4 regions of the Shewanella sp. KX20019 genome follow, and region 4 is predicted to be linked to each of the others. Evidence: predicted binding sites of a transcription regulator. Region 4 holds the regulator's gene; each other region holds the start of a gene.
What was found. Region 4 encodes sigma-54, which starts transcription at its own class of promoters, with help from an activator protein. Its sites were predicted from a motif close to GTTGGCACGNNNNTNGNNT; they were not measured.
Positions count from the first base shown of each region.

Region 1 (6,072 bases), 2.6 Mb from region 4:
GCCCAAAATTTATTTTCATAATGAATACACCAGCTTGATTCGCTAGAATGCACCTAAGTCGTGTTAATTGTAGAATGTTGGTAGCGAACTCATTAAATCGTTGGGCGTCATAAAGTTGACTGATGTCGCAACGTTAGAATCAGATAGTGCTAACTAAGCAAGTAGCATGCCTAAATGTAGAGGTAGCATTATATTGAAGTGTATTGGCAGCATTGATGCGCAAAATCAACGTAATAAGCGTTAACTAAAATTACATTTAATCTTTTAGATTAATCGATAAAAATAAGTACAAGGCAAATTTTCATGTCGAACATTCTTGAATCAGTAAATAAGCGAACACAGTTGGTTGGACAAAACCGACTTGAGTTATTGTTATTTAAACTTAATGGACGTCAACGATTCGGCATTAACGTATTTAAGGTCAAGGAGGTGCTGCAATGCCCTCCATTAACCAGCTTGCCTAGGCTCAACTCTAGTGTGCGTGGAATAGCGCATGTGCGCGGCATGACCATTTCAGTGATCGATTTGAGCGCAGCAACTGGCGGCCGCCCAATTGAGAACCTTGAGAGCAGCTTCATTATCATTTCTGAGTACAACCGTAGTGTGCAAGGTTTCTTGGTGAGTTCAGTTGAGCGTATTATCAATATGAACTGGGAAGCCATCATGCCACCGCCACAAGGGTCGGGTCGTGGCTCATATTTAACGGCTGTAACAGAGATAGAAAATGAGTTAGTGGAGATCTTGGATGTTGAGAAGATCCTCGATGAGATCTCACCAGTCAATACCAACATTAGTAAAGAGTTGGATGATAAGCTAACCATTGATAGAGAGCGCCATTATCACATTATGGTCATCGATGACTCATCGGTTGCCCGCAAACAGATTATTCGTGCGTTATCCTCTCTTGATCTGCAAATTGATACCGCCAAAGATGGTAAAGAGGCGTTAGATAAATTACGGGCAATGGCGGCGGAGCTTGACGATGTGGCGACTGAAATCCCACTGATTATTTCAGACATTGAAATGCCTGAAATGGATGGGTATACCTTAACGGCTGAAATACGCGATGATCCTAAGCTTAGAAACATAAAAGTGGTGTTACATACTTCGCTTAGTGGCGTATTTAACCAAGCGATGGTGCAGAAAGTTGGCGCTAATGATTTTATTGCTAAATTTAATCCTGATGAGTTAGCAGCCGCTGTAAACAAGCACTTAAGTCTATAAAAGCTGGTTTATGCTGCAATGCCAAGCCAGAGGGAACCAAGTCTTGCTTGTGTTTCCTAGATGGCTAATGTATAACCCAGCGATTGTGGTAAAGCCGCGCCTTTTATGCGGCTTGTTTTATAGATATTTAGGATGTTAGCGTGCCAAATAAATCACTTGCTGAAAACGAGTACCATCAGTTCAGGCTCTTTCTAGAGCAGCACAGCGGTATTGTGCTAGGTGAGAACAAACAATATCTGGTGCGTAGTAGATTAGCACCGCTTATGGGGAAATATAATCTGCCCTCTCTATCGGATGTCGTTAAGCATTCAATGAAGCCCACAGAGCGTCAACTTCGCACCGAAGTCATTGATGCCATGACGACTAACGAGACGCTGTGGTTTCGAGATCGTTATCCGTTCGAATTGCTGTTTAATTCCATTTTGCCAAATTACAGTCGACTTGGTCGGCCGGTAAAAATATGGTCTGCAGCGTGTTCATCTGGGCAAGAGCCATACTCTTTAGGCATGACCATTCTCGAGTATCAACAGCGTAAACCCGGGACACTGCCCAGCGGTGCCGGCATATTGGCGACGGATCTGTCTCCGTCGATGCTTGAACGCTGTAAAAAAGCAGAGTATGACAACCTAGCGTTAGGTCGTGGCTTATCTGATGAACGCAAACGTCAGTTTTTTGATGCCTTACCCTCCGGTAATATGGTGGTTAAAAATAATGTAAAGCAATTGGTTAACTTTAGAGCGCATAACTTGCTCGAAAGTTATACCTTGCTCGGTAAGTTCGATATTATTTTTTGCCGCAATGTATTGATCTATTTCTCCCCAGAGGCAAAGCGGAAAATCTTGCGGCAATTTGCTGCCGCACTGAACCCTAAAGGGATCCTGTTCCTTGGTGCGTCAGAGTCTATCGCCGGTCTATCTGATGAGTTTGATATGGTGCGTTGTAATCCGGGGATCTATTACCAGAAGAAAGTCTAAACCTGCTTTATCCCCATCTTAACTGAAGCGAGCATCTTTAAGTGGGGTGGTATGTAGGGTGTTGAAGTGCAGTTAACGCAATTTTGACACCCTTTTTATCCGTCTAAACCCGCCCTCAATATCGCTAATCCTCAGCTAAAACGTCTATTTTCATTCTTTTAGACTAATTTGGCACACCAATTGCTTTATTTCAGATACCAAGCTGAGGAGGCAATTTTATGGCGATTAGTTTTGATAAAGCATTAGGGGTTCATCAATACACATTGGGCGTACGCTCCCAACGTGCAGAAGTCCTATCTTCAAATATTGCCAATGCCGATACACCAAACTACAAATCTCGCGATGTAGACTTTGCCAAAGCGATGAACTCAGCTCAGTCACGTCAGTCGGGTTTAGCCATGGCAAAGAGCGATGCTAAACACTTCGATTTGGCTGCCTTATCGCAACAGAATGTGGGCTACCGTGTGCCGAATCAGCCCGACACCGGTGACGGTAACACGGTCGACATCCAGCAGGAGCAATCTGCATTTATGCAAAATGCCCTAGAGTATCAAATGTCGCTCGGTTTTCTCGACGGTAAGTTCTCAGGTATGAAAAAAGCGATTAGAGGCGATTAATTATGAGTTTATTTAATATCTTTAACGTCGCAGGTTCGGGTATGTCTGCGCAATCGGTCAGACTAAATACTACGGCCAGTAACATTGCCAACGCAGATTCAGTATCAAGCAGCGTTGGCGAGACTTATCGTGCTCGTCATCCTATTTTTGAAGCTGAAATGAGCAAGGCACAACAGCATCAAAGTGCCTCACAATCAGTTGCGGTTAAGGGCATCGTTGAAAGCGACTTACCGCTAAATAAAGAATACTCGCCAGGTCATCCTATGGCAGACACCGAAGGTTTTATCTATAAACCCAATGTCAATGTGATGGAGGAGATGGCCAATATGATCTCTGCCTCTCGCTCATATCAAATGAATGTACAAGTGACTGAAGCTGCAAAATCGATGCTTCAGCAAACTCTTAGAATTGGTAAATAAACTCAGTGAAAGCTGGAGGTAAATTTTGAGCCTAATTAACCCGCTCAATAACACGCAATCGACAACAGCCCAGCCACAGCAGGCTAGCACTGTTACGCCGCAAGCTTCGTCGCAAACGACAACACAAAGTAGTGCGTCGACAGAGCAGACGACTACAACGGGGAATCCATTTTTAGACAGTTTGCGCTTGCCGGTAGAGGATTCAATACCTGAAGCGAATAGTCAGGATCTATCTCAAGAAGATTTCTTCTCGTTATTGAGTCAACAGTTATCGATGCAAGACCCGTTTAAACCAGTCGACAATGATCAAATGATCCAGCAGATGGCCTCGTTTTCTACCGTTGATGGTATTAGCAAGCTTAACGAAGAGATTGTTAACCTCAACGCGCTAACGACATCAAGCCAAGCACTGCAGGCATCTGGACTCGTTGGGCAGAAAGTACTTATTCCATCCGATACCGGTTATATCTCAGCTGAAGAGCCGAACATAAAAGGCATCGTCAGTACGCCTGAAACGATTAAAGATTTAACCGTGAGAGTGGAAGATGAAACCGGCCAGTTGGTATCGACTTTTCAAGTGGATGGCAGTGCAGGTGGAAATGTTGATATCACGTGGGACGGCATGGGTAAAAATGGCGAGCCCGTCGCTGAAGGGAGTTACACCCTTAAAGTGACCGGTAAAGTCGATGGTAAGAGTGAAGAGTTACCCGTTTCAACTTATGCTCACGTGACAAGTGTGTCGTTAGGCACAGCAGCTACTGGCGCAATTTTGAACTTGCGCGGTGTTGGCGGCATTAAGATTAGTGACGTGTTAGCAGTTTCAGAATCGTAAACGTACGACAGATATTAATAAGAGAGACGGATAAAGTCTCTCCTAAAACGAATTGAACAAGGATTGAGGTGAATTATGTCATTTAACATTGCTCTGAGCGGTATATCGTCTGCGCAAAAAGACCTAAATACAACTGCAAACAATATCGCTAACGTCAACACCACAGGTTTTAAAGAATCACGTGCCGAGTTTGCTGATGTTTACGCCAGCTCTATTTTTGCCAACAGCAAGACCACAGTCGGCGGTGGTGTAGCTACTAGCCAAGTGGCACAACAGTTCCATCAAGGCAGTTTACAATTTACCAATAACTCACTTGATATGGCGATTAACGGTGGCGGTTTCTTCGTAACCTCTTCAGAAATTGGCTCACAAGATCACTCCTTCACTCGTGCGGGTGCATTCAAGTTTGATTCGAACAACTACATGGTCGATTCTGCCGGTAATTTCCTGCAAACCTTCCCTGTAGACAAAGATGGCAACTCAACCTCAGTGAGTTTGACCACTACTGAGCCTGTACAGATTCCCGATACCGCGGGTAGCCCAGTAAAGACCGATAATATCGGTATGCAGATGAACCTCAATGCCGGCGATAAAACATTCGATCCAGCAAATTTTGATCCCAATGACCCTGATACATTTAACAACTCAACCTCAGTCACCATGTATGACTCATTAGGTGAGCCACATGTTATGACGACTTACTTTGTCCGCCCACCAGATGCTGCCCATACCGGTGAAAGCAACTGGGTTGCGTTTTACGCGGTTGATGGCAAAAAAGTGAATGTTGATCCAGCTTCAGGAACCTACGATGTAGATACTAGCGGTGATGGTCTGGTAGATGGCACTAAAAATGCTGAATCAGCGGGTGGCTGGAGAGGCGCTGCAATTTCATTCAATGACACTGGTGCATACACCGGTAGTAATCCAGCGACTATTCAGACTGAAGCGCTCGGTGTTGGCGGCGCCAATGTACTCGGCCCAGGTGCCGATGGTACACAAACTTTAAATCTTACCTTTAATAACCCAACTCAGTACGCATCACCCTTTGAAGTGACCGAATTGACACAAGATGGTACTACAGTCGGTCGCTTAACTAACGTTGAAGTTGGTGCCGATGGCCTTATCAATGCCAGTTACAGTAATGGTTCTACAGTGCCATTGGCACGGGTGGCGTTAGTACGCTTTGCTAATGAGCAAGGTTTGTCACAGGCGGGTAATACTTCTTGGAAAGCTAGTCTAGATTCAGGTCCTGCATTAGCGGGCGAGGCAAACAGTGGTACTTTTGGTAGTATTCGTTCATCAGCACTAGAGCAGTCAAACGTGGATTTGACCACTGAATTGGTTGATCTTATCTCTGCTCAACGAAACTTCCAAGCCAACTCTAGAACGTTGGAAGTCAACAATACGCTACAACAAACGGTACTGCAGATCCGTTAATTGACTGGGTAGATAAGGGCGCTTCGCTTCGGGGTTGCCTAGCTAGAACGTTCGCAGGCTAACTGCGAGGAGGAATTAAGGCAACAAATGTCCGTATTAGCGGTGCTTTGTTGCCTTTATTTTTTTAAGAGTTCCTCTAGAACCTAATCTGAAAGCTGAGAAGATCCTAGGTACTAGGACGTTCGCCAGCTCACTGCTAGGACGGACTAGGTCCTGCTAGGAGATCAACAGAAAACACCATTTGGCTTGTGATGTTGATGTTATGCTTTGCTAGAACCTAGAACCTAGAACCTTCTTTTAAAGTAGGTCGGCATTTATGCCGTCGCTTTTCCTGTTCTAGTTTTACCGTAAGCGAAGCGTTCCGTAAGGCCGTTCGTCTAAGTTTTTACCGTATTTGAAAGCTGAGAAGATCCTAGGTACTAGGACGTTCGCCAGCTCACTGCTAGGACGGACTAGGTCCTGCTAGGAGATCAACTGAAAACACCATTTGGCTTGTGATGTTATGCTTTGCTAGAACCTATCTGAAAGCTGAGAAGATCCTAGGTACTAGGACGTTCGCCAGCTCACTG
Region 1 covers NZ_CP068437.1:1,798,109-1,804,180, forward strand. Annotated here, with positions in the region: gene flgA (flagellar basal body P-ring formation chaperone FlgA) at 1-19, opposite strand, end outside; gene JK628_RS07875 (chemotaxis protein CheV) at 304-1,224, shown strand; gene JK628_RS07880 (CheR family methyltransferase) at 1,365-2,198, shown strand; gene flgB (flagellar basal body rod protein FlgB) at 2,417-2,815, shown strand; gene flgC (flagellar basal body rod protein FlgC) at 2,818-3,234, shown strand; gene flgD (flagellar hook assembly protein FlgD) at 3,260-4,066, shown strand; gene flgE (flagellar hook protein FlgE) at 4,142-5,503, shown strand.
Region 1: a site for sigma-54 is predicted at 2,366-2,384, ahead of flgB (flagellar basal body rod protein FlgB). Genes of this name have one in related genera too.

Region 2 (6,072 bases), 2.2 Mb from region 4:
CGGCTCGAGCGGGAGAGCAGGGAAGGGGCTTTGCGGTCGTCGCCGATGAAGTGCGTTCGCTGGCTTCGCGTACACAATCGAGTACGACTCAAATCGAGCAGATCTTATCTACGCTACGCAGTGATGCTAGCAGGGCTGAAAAAGTGATGAACGAAACCAAAAACAGCTGCCAAACCGTGGCTGAAAACACCTCTCTCGTCACCACTAGCCTAGATGCAATGACCGACTCTATTATAGAGATAAATGATTTAGGCGGGCAAATAGCAACCGCTTCTGAGCAGCAAAGTACGGTTACTGCAGAGATAAGCCGAAATATGCACGCCATTGAAGCGATGGCTGTTGAATTATTGCAAAATGGTCAGCATACAGCGCAGAGTACCCGAAACCTTTCAGCAGCCAACGAGCAGCTTAGTATATTGGTGAGTAAATTTAAGTTAGTTTAATCTTCGACGGACAGGTTGATAAACCATGGTTTTAGGAAGGTTGGCGGATCACTACAATGTATGCAGAGGTGAACCGTTATCATTTCTTTGAGTAGGAACTGTGGGATCTGCGGACAGTTAATGATTAAATAGCTTCAGAGTAATTGATCCGTAATACAGCCATGAATGAAGCCATTATCATCTCACTTCCCTCCCTTATTCATCGAATAGGTAGGGAAACCGTCAATAGTGCTAAAGTGTTTGCTGCGCAGTATCATTGTGAGCTTAAGCGGGTGCGTCGCTCTAGAAATTGGCAACTCTCTGGTGAGGCTATCGACATTCAATCGTTTGCAAGGGATTTGAGAGCTGAGTCAATCAAAACTGGGCAACGGGAGGTAGGGGCTAATGGTGAGTTTCATTATCTTATCAAAAAGATTGAAACGGCATTGCTTGGTCATGCAGATAAGCTGGAACCGCTAGCAGAAAAGCTTGCTCGCCTTATTAGTGAAAACCCCAACATCACCTTGGCCGAATTGGTGCACATCACCGATTGCCGCATGAGCGAGGCCAGAACAGCACGCTTTGATGCCGATCTTTGGTAGCGCCATTCCAAGTTGAATCAGGGGATCTTGTTCAAAGTAGAAGTTAACAAAAAAACAAGCCTCAGCATGGCAGACTATGTTGCGGAACGAAAATACCCCTTAATGTTCTAGTTGCAAGCTACTGATTTTAAGTGTTTTTAATGGTGCAGCGGGTCGCTACAGTATCTGTTTTATTCCATATGGCGTTACAATTTTACGGCTACGACATCTTTTTACATAAATTAAACCTTTACAATATCTCAAAGTGCTGTAAAGTACGCCTTGCTCTGGCATACAGAGTTATTAATGAAACATCAAGTAAAAGAAAAGCTTCAGATTCTGCGTTATCGTTGTATCATCTGTGTTTCCCTTAGCTTCATCGTAACATTTAATAATTCAGGCTCTCAGCACATCGCACTTTCGCGATAGATTTATTAATTCTCAACTATATAAGGGACATAAAATGTCTAATTCAACTACTGGTATCGTAAAATGGTTTAACGAAGACAAAGGTTTTGGCTTCATTACTCAAGACAATGGCGGCGCTGACGTATTCGTACATTTCCGCGCTATCACTTCAGAAGGTTTCAAGACTCTTGCTGAAGGCCAAAAAGTTTCTTTCGACCTAGAGCAAGGCCAAAAAGGCCCACAAGCAGCTAACGTAGTTGCTATCTAGTTGAAAGTCGATTCAAATAGTTAATAGCTATTTGAATCACTTTAAATAATTAAAGAGAAGTTAAATTCTCTTCAATTATTAAAAAAAGCGAACCTTATGGTTCGCTTTTTTGCGTTTAGGGGAGATAAATTTTTACCTTCCACTAATTGAACGGTTATTAGTGTCTGATTCACTATCTACAACACAACATTCGAGCCGTCGGCCAGCGTTTTATCTAGGCTATCAATGTCTGCGTGTACCTTTATCAACGAATTCACTTTCCAGTTCTGCCAATTGCCTACAGTGATTTGAAACCCACCCTACGGGAAGCGCTCACGCATTCCACTTCTGCTTTGCATTGGCTCATAAGGGAATAACCATTCTGTCGTCAATGCGCCTTGAATTGAAAAGCTTGAGCGCTTCTGAATTGATTAAATACCTAATGCAATTGGTATTAGTCAGTGCTACCTAGTCGGACACTATTTTTAATAGCTAGCATTCTTTTAAGTAAGTCATTATGACTATTATTTGAGCTGTCTTTATGACTGCCTATGTGTCTTTAAGACACTGTGCGACATTGTTATTTTGACATTGATTTTCAGGCGGGTTCTCCTTTATGACTCAGTTTCAATGGATTACGTTTTTGGCATGGTTAGTGCTAATACTCAGCTTAGAAATTAAAACTTATTTAATATTTTAGGCGGTAGCAAATGACAATTCATGTAAAAAACAATATTCATTGGGTCGGTCAACGAGATTGGGAAGTTCAGGACTTCCATGGTACAGAATATAAAATGACCAGAGGTACTAGTTACAACAGCTACCTCATTCGTGAACAAAAGACGGTATTGATAGATACCGTTGATCACCGCTTTAGTCATCAGTTTGTTCAAAACCTAGAGATGGAAATTGATCTCAACAGCATCGACTTTATTGTGATGAATCACGCGGAAGAAGATCACTCTGGCGCTTTATCTGCATTGCTGGCGAAAATCCCGGGGACGCCCATCTATTGTACCGAAGCGGCGGTTGATTCTATTGTGGGTCATCACCATCACCCTGAGTGGAATTTCAACATAGTCAAAACCGGTGACAGTGTGGATATTGGTAACGGTAAGCAACTGATTTTCATCGAAGCGCCAATGTTGCATTGGCCTGACAGCATGATGACCTACATGACAGAAGACGCGGTTTTATTCAGTAATGATGCATTTGGTCAGCATTACTGCGATGAACATCTGTTTAACGATGAAGTCGATCAAAATGAGCTTAAAGAGCAGTGCCTACGTTATTACGCAAATATCCTTACGCCCTTTAGCAGTCTTGTCACGGCTAAGATCCATGAAGTCTTAAGTTTTAATTTACCGGTGGATATGATTGCGACTGCGCACGGTATTGTATGGCGTGATAACCCAACGCAGATCATTCAGCAATATCTCGAGTGGGCTGATAGCTATCAAGAGGACAAAATCACTATCTTCTACGACTCAATGTCGAACAATACTCGGATGATGGCAGATGCCATTGCTCAAGGCATACACGACGTCGATCCTGCTGTTGCGGTTAAGGTGTTCAACGTTTCTAAGCATGATAAGAACGAAATCCTTTCGCATACCTTCCGCTCAAAAGGTGTCTTGGTTGGTTCGTCGACGATGAACAATGTGATGATGCCCAAAATTGCAGGCATGCTGGAGGAGATCACCGGACTCAGATTTAGAGGCAAGAAAGCGGCTGCATTTGGCAGTTATGGCTGGAATGGTGGCGCAGTCGACCGTATCAACACTCGCTTAATGGACGCCGGTTTTGAAACTGCGATTGGCTTGAAAACCAAGTGGCGACCAGATGGTAATGCGATGCGCGAATGTCGTGACCATGGTCGTCAAATTGCTAAACTGTGGGCTCTGCACCCTTTAACAGCTACTGCAGCGATTAATCCAATTAACGCGATAGCAAAGAAACTGGCGGCTACGCCTGCTCCAGTTGTGGAAAATAGCGATGTTGTTGAGCAAGTAGTGGCTCAACAATCAGTACCTGTTGGAGCGACTAATGACAATGTAGCTGCTCATCAGTCTGGTTGCCAACGTATGATCTGTACCGTGTGTAATTGGGTTTATGACCCCGTAAAAGGAGAGCCAAACCAAGATATTGAGCCTGGAACGGTATGGTCTGATGTTCCTGCTTATTTTCTCTGTCCTGAGTGTAACTTAGGCAAAGACGTGTTTATTGAACACAAGGTTTAGTTGGCGTATTTAGAGGAAGTAGTAATGACAGCACCGATTGTAATTATTGGTAGTGGTTTCGCCGCATATCAATTGATAAAAAATATCCGTAGGCAAGATAGCACTGTAGCTATTCAGGTCTTTACGGCCGATGACGGCGATGAGTATAACAAGCCAGATCTGAGTCATGTATTTTCAAAGCAACAAGATGCAGATGCATTGATCTTGCTATCAGGTGCTGACTTTGCCGCCCAGTATCAGGTTGAGTTACTGGCCAATACTCCGGTAGAGCGAGTCGATACGCAGGCACAATGTCTCTATGCCAATGGCGATTCTTATGCTTACTCTAAACTGGTTTTTGCCACTGGGGCGAGTGCCTTTATTCCTCCGGTTAAAGGAGATTGCGCAGCAAAGATTGTTACATTGAACAGTTTATCAGAGTACCGTCGCTCGCAATTAGAGATAAAACAGGCTGACCGCATCTTGATTATGGGCGGTGGCTTGATTGGTGTTGAATTGGCGATGGATCTGCAAACCAGTGGTAAAGAGGTGATAGTTGTAGAGCCTAATAGCCGCTTGCTTGCCAATGTCGCACCCGACTTTGTCTCATTGAAGCTGGAGCAGCCACTGCGTGACGGTGGAATGACACTCGAACTCAATGACTATGTGACAACAATAGAATCATTCGCGGCTGAGCAAGCGTTTGTGGTGAGCACCAAGGCTGGTAAGGTGTTTGATGTTGATTGCGTTATTTCAGCTGCAGGTTTGCGTCCGAACACGCTGTTAGCGCTGCAAGCAGGAATTGAGGTCAAACACGGCATTGTGGTTGATGCGCAACTTAAAACATCTGCCAATAATGTGTATGCATTAGGGGACTGCGCCGAGATTAATGGCAGAGTCATGGCTTACCTTCAACCTATAATCCTCAGTGCCAATGCACTGGCAAAGCAGTTATTGGGGCAATTATCGCAGTTGAGCTTCCCGCCAATGATGGTTAAAGTAAAAACACCGACATATCCAATCCAAGTGGGTGGTAGGTTTAATACTGATTCCTCATGGAGAGTGGCTTTTGATAAACATGGCGTGACTGCAGAAGCTTTTGATGATCAAAATAACATGACAGGTTTTGTCGTAACCGATGAAAATGCTAAGCAGGCTTTTTCGTTGCTAAGGAAAATGTCGGCGCGTTGATTAGCCGTGATAGGCCGGTTAACTAAAGTAGATTGGCCTATCTTTATTTTGTCTTTACAACAAGTGGGTTTAACTTTGACGGTAAATGATTTTTCGAACACCAATAATTTTTAGGTTACAGGGCTTGGGGAGCAAGTAAATCAATCAGCTTTCTGCTTTTCAAAGGTATCACAGCGTTGTTTGGGTAGACTGCGTATAGCTCTGTTTTCCAAGTAAACTCTGTTAGTAAACTGACTAGCTCACCAGATTCAATGTAAGGTTCGGCAATGAAATCGAGGGTGGTAGTAATGCCTAACCCTTTAACGGCATACCCCGCGAGTAATGACTCACTTTCTAACTGAAGAAAAGGGGCTATTTCTATTTTTACCTGTTTGCTGTCGATGATAAACATCCACCGGTTTTGGGTTAGACAGTGGGTGTAATTCATGCATTTATGCTTATTTAACTCAAAAGGATCTTGAGGCGTACCGTAGCGAGAAAGGTATTCTGGCGAGGCAATAACATAGGTATTTATGTTTTTGATTTTTTTGCATCTATACGAGCTATCTTCAAGTGCGCCAATTCTTAGCACTATATCAATTTTCTCTTGAATGAGATCGCCAATTCTATTATCAAAAATAATCTCAAGTTCGAGTTCCGGATAAGTTGATAGTAGTTCGGCAAACACGTTAGTGATGCCGTTATCAAACTCCAACACGGCAGGCATTTTTACCCGTAGCTTTCCTCTAACAATGTCTTTGCGCTCATCAATGAAGTTGTAGCATTTATCAACGCTATCAAATATCTCAGCGCAGCGCTCGTAGAGAAATAGTCCCTCTTCGGTGAGACTAATTCGGCGTGTGGTGCGTTGAATGAGAGAGCAACGCAGCTCATATTCTAGTTGATTTACATGTTTACTTATCACCGATTTTGACAAGCATAATTTCTCTGCTGCGGCAGAGAATGAGTTATTTGTGGCTACGCTATAAAAGGTGGCGAGTAAGTTCAGGTTCATCGTTTTCACG
Region 2 covers NZ_CP068437.1:1,239,869-1,245,940, forward strand. Annotated here, with positions in the region: gene JK628_RS05430 (methyl-accepting chemotaxis protein) at 1-443, shown strand, start outside; gene JK628_RS05435 (ribosome recycling factor family protein) at 605-1,024, shown strand; gene cspE (transcription antiterminator/RNA stability regulator CspE) at 1,467-1,679, shown strand; gene norV (anaerobic nitric oxide reductase flavorubredoxin) at 2,369-3,898, shown strand; gene norW (NADH:flavorubredoxin reductase NorW) at 3,923-5,068, shown strand; gene JK628_RS05455 (LysR family transcriptional regulator) at 5,184-6,062, opposite strand.
Region 2: a site for sigma-54 is predicted at 2,301-2,319, ahead of norV (anaerobic nitric oxide reductase flavorubredoxin). Genes of this name have one in related genera too.

Region 3 (6,072 bases), 1.0 Mb from region 4:
GCTTTATCTAAATTAACCTGAGGCGTTAAGCTGATGACTTTCTCAGGGCAGCCCGCTTCACATAAACCACATTGCACACAATCTTGCTCAACAAAGTGTAGTGCAGGCTGATCACCGCCATCGGTTAAGGCGCCAGTTGGGCAGGTTGCCACACAAGACATACACAGGGTGCAGCTCTCAGTGTTAACGCTAACTCGCCCGTAAGGAATGTTACTCTGAGACAAACATGTATCGACTGAAGCCGCTTGCTCATTGAGGTGATCGATTGCCTCATATAGCGTTTCACGCTTAGTAGTCGCCGTAAATTCCGCTGGCACAATCACTGGCCAGCTAGCACTGGTCGTTAGCAGCTCAGATAATTCATCTGCACCGGCTTCAGTTAAGTGATGCTCGCCGATTAAGCTAATACGACGCGGTTGCCCCATCTCATCAAGAATATCGTTGGCTAATGCCAGTTCGCTATTGAGCATTTGAGTTAACGTAGGTGCCGTTGCATCTGTATTTAGGATCAAAATTTGACGAGCGCCCCATGCAAGAGACGATAGCCAATGATCAACACTGGCGACGGTGATCTCTTCCATTTCAATAGGAATAATATCGCCAACGAGTTGCTCTGTGACCAGCTCTGCACCTTTACCAATATCGTGGAATAGCACCACAGGTGCGACTTGCGCTTGTGAACGAAAACGTGTCACCAGTTTATTGAGGTAGGTATGCATAGATTGCGGCGTTGGTAGGTCGTAACTAATAGCACCAGTTGGGCAGGCGTTAGTACAACTACCCGCACCATGACAAAGATACGGATCGATTTCGATTTTTTTCTCAACACTGGCAATTGCATCTGCAGGGCAAAAATTCAAGCAGCGGTTACAACCTTCATTACCATTTCGGCTATGAGCACAGATGTCACTATTGACCTTTACATAACGTGGCTTGTCGAACTCACCAATAAGACCGGGGAGCTGCTCAAGTGCTTCGGCTAGTTTGACCTGATCTTGGCCAACATAAAAATAGCCAGGCGGTAGCATTTCAAGGTTAATACACGGGCTCATGCTTAAATCAAGGATCAGATCAAAATGCGGTTTACGAATAGCAACAACACTTAAGTCCGCGCTACCCTCTTCATGTTCAACCTTAACTTGGAACTGGCCCAAGAAACCTTTTACCTCGATGAGTTTATTGTAATAACTCTCGACATTTTCAGCTGCGGTCATGACGAGCTCTAGATGTGCCTCATCTTGACTAGTGATGGCTTCGTTAGCCAAAATGGCGCACTTGCCCATGTGGGACAATTTGTCGGCTGCTAAACGCGCCAAATCTTCTGGCCCGATAACGAGCACATTGCCCTCGGTGGTATAACTAACAGTCGGTGGGATCAGGTTTTGAATAACCTGTGTTCCAGCAAGGACCTGTTGTCGAACCTCTTTGAGTCCAACTTGTGTTTCACGATTGCTCACATTGCGTTCCTGAACAGTTCTTTGGCTGCTTCTATACTTAGTATTCGCTGTTTATTTAATGCGTTTATCGTTAACGCCAGCTTTACACTAAATACAGCAATTCACATACCAAAATTGTGGAATTAAAAACACTCTATACTGACGTTAAACAACTTTGTTTATTATGACGCCTGGGTGTTCTGGTTCATTTTGGGACAACTCTTCATCATCGCTGTCCAAAATGTCCGATACCTGTTTTGTATCGTTAACAACTTCAGTTTCAACAGTATTTTCAGCGGCGGTCATCTCATCTGACTCGAGCTCTGAAACTGCTTCGGTTTCGTTCTCCTCCTCATCATCTTTTTCTTCAACGACATAACGGAATACTTTTTTTGCCAATTCAGCAGAGACTTTTGCGGACAACTTGGGTTGATTACTGTAATCCAGTGCGTAATCAAGTAGCCCATCAATTTCACTATAATGAGGCTGTTTCCAAAGGGCTTTTAACGCTGCTGATTTTGCAGCTGGATCGACATTGGCTCCCATAAAGCTGGCAAAACTGCCGCCAACTTCAATCTTTTCCGGATCAGGAAGATCTTCGGCTGTGAGCAGTTTATCCTCACCAGGCTCTATGGCCTCAACACTCGGGCTCTCTGCTGTGCCTGTTTGCTCTGACGATGCTTCATCTGCCGTTACCAGCTGTTGCTCAGCAGCTTCGAGGGCTTCTATATCAGCTTCAGCTTCCTGCTCTACTTTCTGTCGACGTAGGTTCCAACGCGACAGCAAACCACTCATGAGTTACCTGCTAAATGGTTTGTACTTGGACCTTCATTTTTGCGACGGTTAACGTGTTTCTGACGACGATGAGCCCTGATTTCAACTTCACCATGACGGGTAATAAACGCTTCAATCCAACAAGCAATTGCTTGTGGCATAGGGATATTCAGTACCGGGGTATCACCTTCTAAACAGCCTGCGGCAACATTTTGATCAGCAGATAAGGCGGCAGGGATCCAGTCGCCTTCAAGGTTTTCATCGCAAACGATGTACAACATGGCGTTATCCATGTCGATATTGATACGGTAGCTACCGCGTTCGTCTTTATGCAGTTCTAGCAAGACGAGTGTTGCACCTTCTGGTGCGGCGTGGGTCGCAGGGAGAATTTGGTCGACTTCCCACTGTACTGAGGTCCATCTTCCGACTTGTTTCTCAATTTTCTTAAGAGAAACGTACATTGGCCATTGGCTTTCGGTATGTTGCATTCAGTCTCCGTCTTGCCTGAGATGGCTGCCTAAATGGCAGTCCAACTAAATAAATACTCCTTGAGTAAAGCAATATGTGTGCCATATGCTTGTGTGAAAATAGTTTGAACTAGATCAACTAATCCCCCCAAAGACTAGGACATTTTGTCTAAATAGCAATCTGCGATGGGACATAAAAGGGCGACCCTAAGCCGATAAATGTGATCTGCCACTAACTTTATCTCCCTATAAAGTTAGGTACAGATATTGCTTAGAAATAGCTGTAATTTAATTCTCATAACTGATGACGGGTCTTATGACAGCAAACAAGAGCAACCCAACTTTAATCAAAACCGACATTGAAGTTCCTCTTACCATTGCCGTAACCGCAATAAATGAAAAGGGCGAGAAAGTAGATAAGTTTATTGCTTGCGAACGCCCACTCACGGTGTATTTAAACTGGCGCCCGATTGTGACCTTGATGACATTGGGTGCTAGGGCTGAAGCGCTCGCGTTAGGTTATCTTAAGAATCAGGGGTTTATTTCTGACCTGAGCAAGCTAGAGTCTGTCATTGTCGATTGGGACGTCAACTCAGCAGCTATTCTAACAAGTGAAAAAACCGAAGACTTAGATGAAAAGCTGTCTGAAAAAACAGTCACGTCTGGCTGTGGTCAGGGAACGGTATACGGCGGTTTTATGGCTGGTCTCGATGAAATCAACCTCCAGGCGCCGCAAATTAAGCAGAGCACTATCTATAGCTTACTTAAGAACATTAATGCCTATAATGAAACTTATAAGAATGCTGGTGCCGTACACGGTTGCGGTTTGTGCCAAGGTGACCAGATTAAAGGTTTTGTAGAAGATGTCGGTCGCCACAACGCGGTGGATACACTTGCTGGCGAGATGTGGCTTAATCAAGACGTCGGACATAACAAACTTTTCTATACCACTGGGCGTTTAACCTCTGAGATGGTGATTAAGGTCGCCAAAATGGGGATCCCTGTTTTGCTTTCTCGCAGTGGTGCCACTCAAATGGGGCTAGAGTTAGCACAACAATTGGGGATCACCATGATCGCTCGTGCGAAAGGCCGCCATTTTCTAATTTATAACGGTGCTGAAAACATTGAATTTGATGCTATTTAACCAGCCATGCAGTCAAGTAATAACAACTCAATTTTGCGCCACAGGGATAGAAAATGACTGAGCCAACAGAACTGATCTACATGAGTGCTAGACAGGTCTCTGAGTATCTTGATCTCAATGAGAAAAAAGTCTATTCCATGGCGAATGACCGAATCCTTCCCGCGACTAAAATCACCGGTAAGTGGCTCTTTCCAAAAATATTAATCGACCGTTGGGTCATGGATTCTTGTCACAGTGGTATGCTTTCAGATCGCATGCATATCACTGGTAGTGATGATCCTTTGCTGTCGATGCTGGTCGCTCGCATGATGTCACAAGTCGGTAAAAGTGAGCTCATCAGCTATAGCTCGACTGGCTCTCGCTTGGGGCTGGATCTGCTGTCTCGTGGTTATGCTGATGTATGTACTTTGCATTGGGGCAGTGTTGATGAGCGGTCTGTGCGTCACCCCGCTTTACTGCAAGGCTACGCCAATCACCAGCAGTGGGTGATGGTGCATGGCTATACCCGTAAGCAAGGATTAATGATGCGTCCTGATATGCATCATCGCTGTCAAGAACTGGAGAAAATACCGCAACAGTCTTGGCGCTGGGTTGCACGTCAAGCCGGTGCTGGCAGCCAACAACACTTGGAGCAGTGGCTAATGAAGCAGGAGGCTACATTTGAGCAATTAAACTCGAGTTTAGTGGCGCAAAGCGAACGAGAGCTGGCGGGGTATATAGCTAGAAGTGATGCAGACATCGGTTTCGGCTGCCAATCAGTCGCACTTGAAAGCGGTTTAAGCTTTGTGCCATTGGTAACAGAGTCTTTTGATTTTGTTATGCCGCAAGGAATTTACTTCAGACGTCAGCTGCAACGTTTATTTAATCTACTTGCCGAGCCACAAACACAGCAATTAGCAGCAACCTTAGGTGGCTATGACTTGACCGATTGTGGCAAATTACTCTGGAACGGACAGTAAGTTTATCAATCTGAGGTTAAAATGGTTTACAAGGTGTGCCTTGGTGAAACACCATTTGCCATACTTCTTGGTGGCCACGCCAAAATGAACTTCGGATGGAAAAGCTGATGATGTTGTCATTGGCTTTTTTAAATTTAGCACGATAGAGGACCTGGCAAAGCCCATCAGTTAACTCGCGGACCTCAAAATGGCTGGTTTCAATGTACGGTGCACGTTCATCCGGTAATCGAGCGAGCACTTCAGCTTTTCCAAAGCAGCAGCCCGTGGCGGCAAACTCCATAAAGTCATCGCTAATAAGGCGTTCTAGCTCCCCCCGAGATGCTCTTACCTCAGGTTTTTGCAGATATAATTCCAACTCTATGAGCAGATGCTCTAACTGAAAATTCACAACTAAGTCCAATCAACTCAACCACATTGCTATGAGTCTAGGCCAAGTTGTGAAGAAATTGAAATCGCTCAGCCAGTTTAATTGTAATATGAATAACAAAGCACATTAGCCACTTAAATCTGCTCACGATATTGCAGCCATAACTGTTGCTGCTCGAGCGTTAAAAACGTCCAAGCTAGGATACGGGTGATTTTGTTACCCTGGTGCATATCAATCACTTTAACATCGCGGGCTTTGACCTTTTGCAGCAATGCCTGGGCAGGCTTTAGGTTCTCTTTCTTAGAGACTAAGGTCGTGAACCACAAGCATTGTTCAGCAAAGAGTTGGCTTTCGGTAATCATGTTATTCAAAAACTGCTTCTCACCGCCGTCACACCAAAGTTCCGCTTTCTGGCCACCAAAATTAAGCACGCTAGCATCATTTGTTGCCACTGCGGCTGTATTTTTCTGCCCAGATTTAGCCGCGCGGTTAGCAGCAAGATTAGTCAGCTTACGTGTTGTACCGGCGTTAGCTTCGGCAAGCGATGCATGAAATGGAGGGTTACACAGCGTGATGTCAAAACGGTCACCCTTGCCAATAATTCCCTGAAACACCTGTTGTGCATTGCATTGTAAACGAGAAGAAAACTTGCTACTCAACTCAGGATTATTAGCAAAAATTTGTTGGCCATTACTGATTGAAATGGGGTCAACATCGCTACCTACAAACTGCCAGCCATAAGATTGGATCCCAAGCAACGGATAAATAACATTCGCTCCGGTGCCAATATCCAGCGCCCGAATTTTTTTACCTTTAGGTACCCGCTTCTTGTTCGATTTTTTAACCGCAAGTAGATCGGCCACATGATGGATGTAGTCAGCCCGCCCAGGGATCGGAGGACATAAAAATCCTGAAGGAATATCCC
Region 3 covers NZ_CP068437.1:113,942-120,013, reverse strand. Annotated here, with positions in the region: gene JK628_RS00510 (4Fe-4S binding protein) at 1-1,457, opposite strand, end outside; gene JK628_RS00505 (DUF3306 domain-containing protein) at 1,602-2,231, opposite strand; gene JK628_RS00500 (DUF3305 domain-containing protein) at 2,228-2,698, opposite strand; gene JK628_RS00495 (formate dehydrogenase accessory sulfurtransferase FdhD) at 2,994-3,821, shown strand; gene JK628_RS00490 (helix-turn-helix transcriptional regulator) at 3,875-4,780, shown strand; gene JK628_RS00485 (nuclear transport factor 2 family protein) at 4,797-5,168, opposite strand; gene rlmF (23S rRNA (adenine(1618)-N(6))-methyltransferase RlmF) at 5,282-6,072, opposite strand, start outside.
Region 3: a site for sigma-54 is predicted at 2,932-2,950, ahead of JK628_RS00495 (formate dehydrogenase accessory sulfurtransferase FdhD). Genes of this name have one in related genera too.

Region 4 (6,072 bases):
AAATAAGCACTTAAAAAACATACTCACTCATGCTAGCAACCCAATAGCGGAGTAGAAGGACGTTATGAAATACAACCAAACAATACTTGCAGGTCTATTGTGCCTACTCAGCGTTAGTAGCTATGCTGCAGTCGATGACTTAAAGCAGAAGGTCGAAATTGCCGCTGCTCGCCAAGAAGCTGATATCAAAAACAATCAAGTGATCTTTTTTGGTCCGGTAGAAGTCACTCAAGGTTCAATTAAAATGAACGCTGATGAATTACGGGTTTTCTCCAAAGAGGCGGGCTCAGGCAAAACGCTCGTGGCAACAGGTAACCCTGCAACTTATACTCAAATAATGGAAGATGGCCGCCCTGCGACAGCAAGTGCCAAAGAGATCCGCTATGAGTTGGCAACCAGAACACTAACCTTATTAGGTAACGCCACATTGGAGCAAGAGGGTAGCCAAGTCACCGGCAATCGCATTAAATACAATATTGGACTACAGCAATTAGTCGCAGAAAGTACCGGTCAAGGTGATGATCGCGTCATCACTATCATCCAACCAGAAGCTTATCAAGAAGAGACTCCTGAAACGCCAGTCGAGCCCATTGAAAAGCAGGAGCAGCAATGATCCAAAAAACGCTGACCGCCCGCAACTTAGCAAAAAGCTATAAGAGCCGAGCCGTTGTTCAAGATGTGAGCTTAACGGTAAAAACAGGACAAATTGTTGGGCTATTAGGTCCAAACGGTGCAGGAAAAACCACAACGTTTTATATGGTTGTTGGTTTGGTACAGAGTGACAAGGGGCAAATCTTTATCGATGATGATGATTTAACCTTAGATCCAATGCACCTTCGAGCACGTAAAGGCATTGGCTACTTGCCACAAGAAGCCAGCATTTTTAGAAAGCTCTCAGTGCGTGACAACATCATGGCGGTACTACAGACTCGCAGTGATATTGATAACGAGCAGCGTGAAGAGCAGCTGGAAAACCTTCTCGAAGAGTTTCATATCACCCATATCCGTGATAGCCAAGGTATGGCGTTATCAGGGGGTGAACGACGCAGAGTTGAAATAGCACGGGCATTGGCAGCAAATCCAAAATTTATTCTACTTGATGAACCTTTTGCCGGGGTTGATCCAATATCGGTTATCGATATTAAAAAGATTATTGAGCAGTTAAAAAGCCGCGGGCTAGGCGTGTTGATAACCGATCACAATGTCCGTGAAACATTGGACGTTTGTGAGCATGCTTATATCGTAAGTCACGGAAATCTAATTGCAGAAGGCACGCCTGCCGAAATCTTAGACAATCAGCAAGTTCGAGCTGTGTACTTAGGTGAACAATTCAGGCTATAGTTAATCCACAGTATGAGCATTGAATTGTGTAGCACTAATAAAGTATGTTAATACAATCAAAGTGTTGAGCCTTTAAACTCTCTTCTTCAAGTCAACGAGCTTCAACGTTTAATTACAGTGTAGGGAATAGCGGTAAGATGAAAGCGTCACTCCAGCTCAAAATGGGTCAGCAGCTCACCATGACTCCACAGTTACAGCAGGCTATTCGCCTGCTACAACTGTCCTCTTTGGAGCTGCAACAAGAGATCCAGCAAGCATTAGAATCTAATCCACTGCTTGAATTAGATGAAGAGCAATCCGACGGCGAACCTGTCAGTAACGAAGATAGAACCACGACCGATTCTGACAGCTATTCAGAGTCTGATGGCGACAACGACTACAGTGCTAGCGCTGATGTTGACCCACAACAAGATAGTGCCGCGGTAGATACCTCAGATGCATTAACGCAAGATTCGATGCCAGATGAACTGCCAATGGATACCACTTGGGATGAAGTCTATACCGTTTCTTCCAACTCCAGCTCAGGTGGCATGCGTGATGATGACATGCCCTTTCAAGGTGAAACCACTGAAGGTTTGTACGAACACCTTGAATGGCAGAAAAATTTAACGCCCTTCTCTGACAATGACCTGGCGATTGCCACCGCGATTATTGATGCCGTCGACGAACGTGGTTATTTGACTCAGAATTGTGACGACATTCTTGAAGCGATGGGCGATCCAGAGATCGAGCTAGATGAAGTGGAAGCCGTGCTCAAACGCGTGCAACATTTTGACCCTATCGGTGTTGCAGCAAGAGATCTAAGTGAATGTCTACTAATCCAATTGGCTCAATATGCCGAAACAACCCCGCACATAGATAATGCTCGCCTGCTCATTAAAGATTACTTAGATTTGATTGCCGGACGCGACTTTAGGCAATTGATGCGTAAGACCAAGCTCAAAGAGGATGATCTGCGCGACGCTATCAGCCTTATTCAAACCTTGAACCCAAGGCCGGGTCTGGCGGTGACGCGTAGTAAAGATGAATATGTCATCCCCGACGTTTCAGTGGCGAAAAAGAAAGGCCGCTGGGTGGTGGAATTAAACCCCGACTACATGCCAAAAATCAACGTCAATCAGCATTATGCTTCGATGGCTCGCAGTACCAAAAGCCAAGCCGATGGCCAATTTATTCGTGGTCATCTACAAGAAGCTAAATGGTTTATTAAAAGCATTGAAAGTCGCAATGAAACTCTGCTTAAAGTCTCTAACTGTATTGTAAAGTTCCAGCAGGGCTTTTTTGAATATGGTGAAGAAGCCATGAAGCCTATGGTACTCAACGACATTGCCGAAGCCGTAGAGATGCATGAGTCGACAATTTCAAGGGTGACCACGCAAAAGTATATGCATACCCCTAGAGGTATTTTCGAATTAAAGTATTTCTTCTCAAGTCATGTTGGCACAGATGACGGTGGAGAGTGCTCATCAACAGCAATTAGAGCGTTTATTAAGAAGTTAGTCGCAGCTGAAAACCAAAAGAAACCATTAAGCGACAGCAAAATGGCGCAGCTTTTGGCAGAACAAGGGATTAAAGTTGCTCGACGTACTATCGCGAAATACCGCGAAGCAATGCTAATTCCGCCCTCAAACCAACGCAAGAGTTTATAACTCAAATTAGGCACTTGGAGGAATCTTTCTATGCAAATTAACCTTACTGGGCATCATGTTGAAATCACTGCGTCACTACGTAGTTATGTTGAAGAGAAATTTACAAAGCTTGAACGTCATTTCGATCAGATCAATAATGTGCACGTCATATTGAACGTTGAAAAAATGCAACAGATTGCCGAAGCTCGAATTCACCTAAAAAAAGGTGAAGTATTTGCCACTTCGGAACATGCGGACATGTACGCCGCAATAGACTCCCTGATCGATAAATTAGATCGTCAGGTTATTAAACACAAAGAGAAGCTGACCAAACACTAACGATGGAATTACGCACCATCCTGCAGCCGGAATGCACTACCTGTGCCACACCGGGCAGTAAGAAAAAGGTACTGGAGTTAATCAGCGATATTGCCGCTGTCCAGTACCCAACCCTTTCTTCACAAGAGATTTTCGAAAGCCTGTTGGCTCGCGAAAAAATGGGTAGCACAGGTATAGGCAACGGTATTGCAATCCCTCACGGGAGATTGGCTAATATTGACCATCCACTGGGCATATTAATAAAATGTGAAACACCGATCTCTTTTGACTCGATAGATAAACAGCCGGTCGATATACTGTTTGCCCTATTGGTGCCTGCGGAGCAATGTAAACAACACTTAGCAACACTGTCTTCGATGGCAGAAAAACTCAACGACAAAGCGATCGTTAAGCAGCTAAGAAAAAGCAATAGTGAATCAGAGCTATATGACTTAATCACACAATAGCTAATATTTAGGTCCTTAAATAATCGATATATAATAGGGTTATTTAAAGACCTAAGTATTTATACCCAAGCCACTTATCGACATGCTGAAAAGAGCATCTTCAAGTAGGATGGGTATATTACAACAATATGAAATGTTCTTTCCAACTAGCCTAAGCTCTTGCTTTAAGCCGGAAAAAAGTTAATCTATACCATTGTACATCTCGTATACATCTATAACACATATATTCTAACTTTTATCAGGTATTCAAAAGATGAAACTCGTTCTAGTCTCTGGTCGTTCAGGCTCAGGAAAATCAGTACTGCTAAGGATGCTAGAAGATCTCGGCTATTATTGCGTCGATAACCTCCCCTTGCCAATGATGGGAACTCTGCTTGAGCAACTTTCGGGGAACTCAGAATTAGTCGCCATTAGTGTTGATATCCGCAACATGCCAGAGAAAGAGAATGAACTGACAAAACATTTAACCCACTTGCCTGAAGGGGTGGAGTTACTCAGTTTCTTTTTAAACTCTAGTGATGAAGTGCTACTCAAGCGCTATAACGAGACCCGTCGCCTGCACCCTTTGTCTCATGCCAATATTTCATTGAAAGAAGCGATTCAGCTTGAAGGCCGCCAGCTTGAACCTCTGGCGAAAATAGTTGACCACTATATTGATACCTCAAATCTAAATATTTATGATCTCAACGACCAAGTTCGTGAAATTTTATTGGGCAATATAAATAAAGAACTGATGATTAAGTTTGAATCTTTTGGCTTTAAACATGGTATGCCAACAGAAGCCGACTTTATGTTTGATGTTCGATTTTTGCCAAACCCACATTGGGAACCAGAGCTTCGGCCCATGACTGGGCTTGATAAGCCAGTACAGGAGTTTTTAAACCTACACCCTCTGGTGAATAAGTTTATCTGGCAAATTGAGAACTTACTCGAAACTTGGTTACCTGATTTAGAGCGTAACAACCGTAGTTACCTCACCATTGCCATTGGCTGTACCGGTGGTCAACATCGCTCTGTTTATGTCACCGAACGGCTCGCTGAACACTTCAAAAAAGGCCGCCATAAAGTTACCGCCAGCCACCGCGAGTTAAAAAATGCCAACGATTGAACGGCAAGTTACCATTTGTAATAAACTCGGACTGCATGCTAGAGCGGCGACAAAGTTGGTGGTTCTGGCGTCAGAATTTGATGCTGAAATCACTATTGTTCAAGGTGAAAAACAAGCTTCAGCGGTAAGTGTACTAGGCTTACTAATGTTAGAAACTGGGATCGGTAAATCGATACAGCTTCTCGCCAATGGCCCTGATGCTGAGGCAGCGTTAGATGCCATATGTCATTTGATTAATACAAAATTCGACGAAGACAGCTAGTCCATAAATTCGATATAATAATTGTTCTTTATCCCCCTTTACTTACGTTATGATAACCGCCTTTTAAACGACCCTGTGAGGGATCCATGCCGATTGAAGTCTTAGACAACGAAACATCAGACCAGCGCCTCAATCAGCTAAATAAAGCGTTAGGTAGCGGCATGTTTGTTCATGTCCGCAATATGTTGCAGGACATGGCTGCCACCGATATCGCCTTTATTCTTGAATCTTCACCGCCCCGTACTCGCCAAGTCCTCTGGCAGCTGATTGACCAAGAGCATACCGGTGAAATTCTCGATGAATTAGGCGAAGAGCTGAAAGACAGCCTTATTCGCCAAATGAGCCCTGAGCGTGTTGCAAAAGCCGCCGAAAGCATGGACACGGATGACCTAGCTTATATTCTTAGAAGCTTACCAGACAGCGTCTTTAATGAAGTGCTGCAGTCGATGAGTACCCAAGATCGAGTGAGGGTAGAACAGGCACTGTCTTATCCCGATGATACTGCTGGCAGTATCATGAACACCGATACCGTCACCTTAAGACCTGACGTCAATATCGATGTGATATTGCGTTACTTGAGAATTCGTGGCGAACTCCCCCCAGCAACCGATATGCTGTATGTGGTCGATAAACATGACCGGGTACTCGGCGGTGTGCGTATTGCCGATCTACTCACCTGTAATCCAGATTCATCGATTCGGGATATCATGGCCGCTGATGTCGAGCCTATCCCAGTTGGTATGTCCGACAGTGAGGTAGCTCAACTGTTTGAACGTCATGACTGGGTTTCTGCGCCTGTTATTGATGATGACAACAAACTGCTTGGCCGTATTACCATTGATGATGTAGTCGATGTTATTCGAGAAGATGCCGAGCATTCGATGATGGGTATGGCGGGTATGGACGATGATACCGATACCTTTGGCCCAGTACTTAAAAGTACCTTTC
Region 4 covers NZ_CP068437.1:4,395,704-4,401,775, forward strand. Annotated here, with positions in the region: gene lptC (LPS export ABC transporter periplasmic protein LptC) at 1-6, shown strand, start outside; gene lptA (lipopolysaccharide transport periplasmic protein LptA) at 65-613, shown strand; gene lptB (LPS export ABC transporter ATP-binding protein) at 610-1,341, shown strand; gene JK628_RS19065 (RNA polymerase factor sigma-54) at 1,479-2,990, shown strand; gene hpf (ribosome hibernation promoting factor) at 3,021-3,308, shown strand; gene ptsN (PTS IIA-like nitrogen regulatory protein PtsN) at 3,311-3,754, shown strand; gene rapZ (RNase adapter RapZ) at 4,008-4,862, shown strand; gene JK628_RS19085 (HPr family phosphocarrier protein) at 4,849-5,124, shown strand; gene mgtE (magnesium transporter) at 5,211-6,072, shown strand, end outside.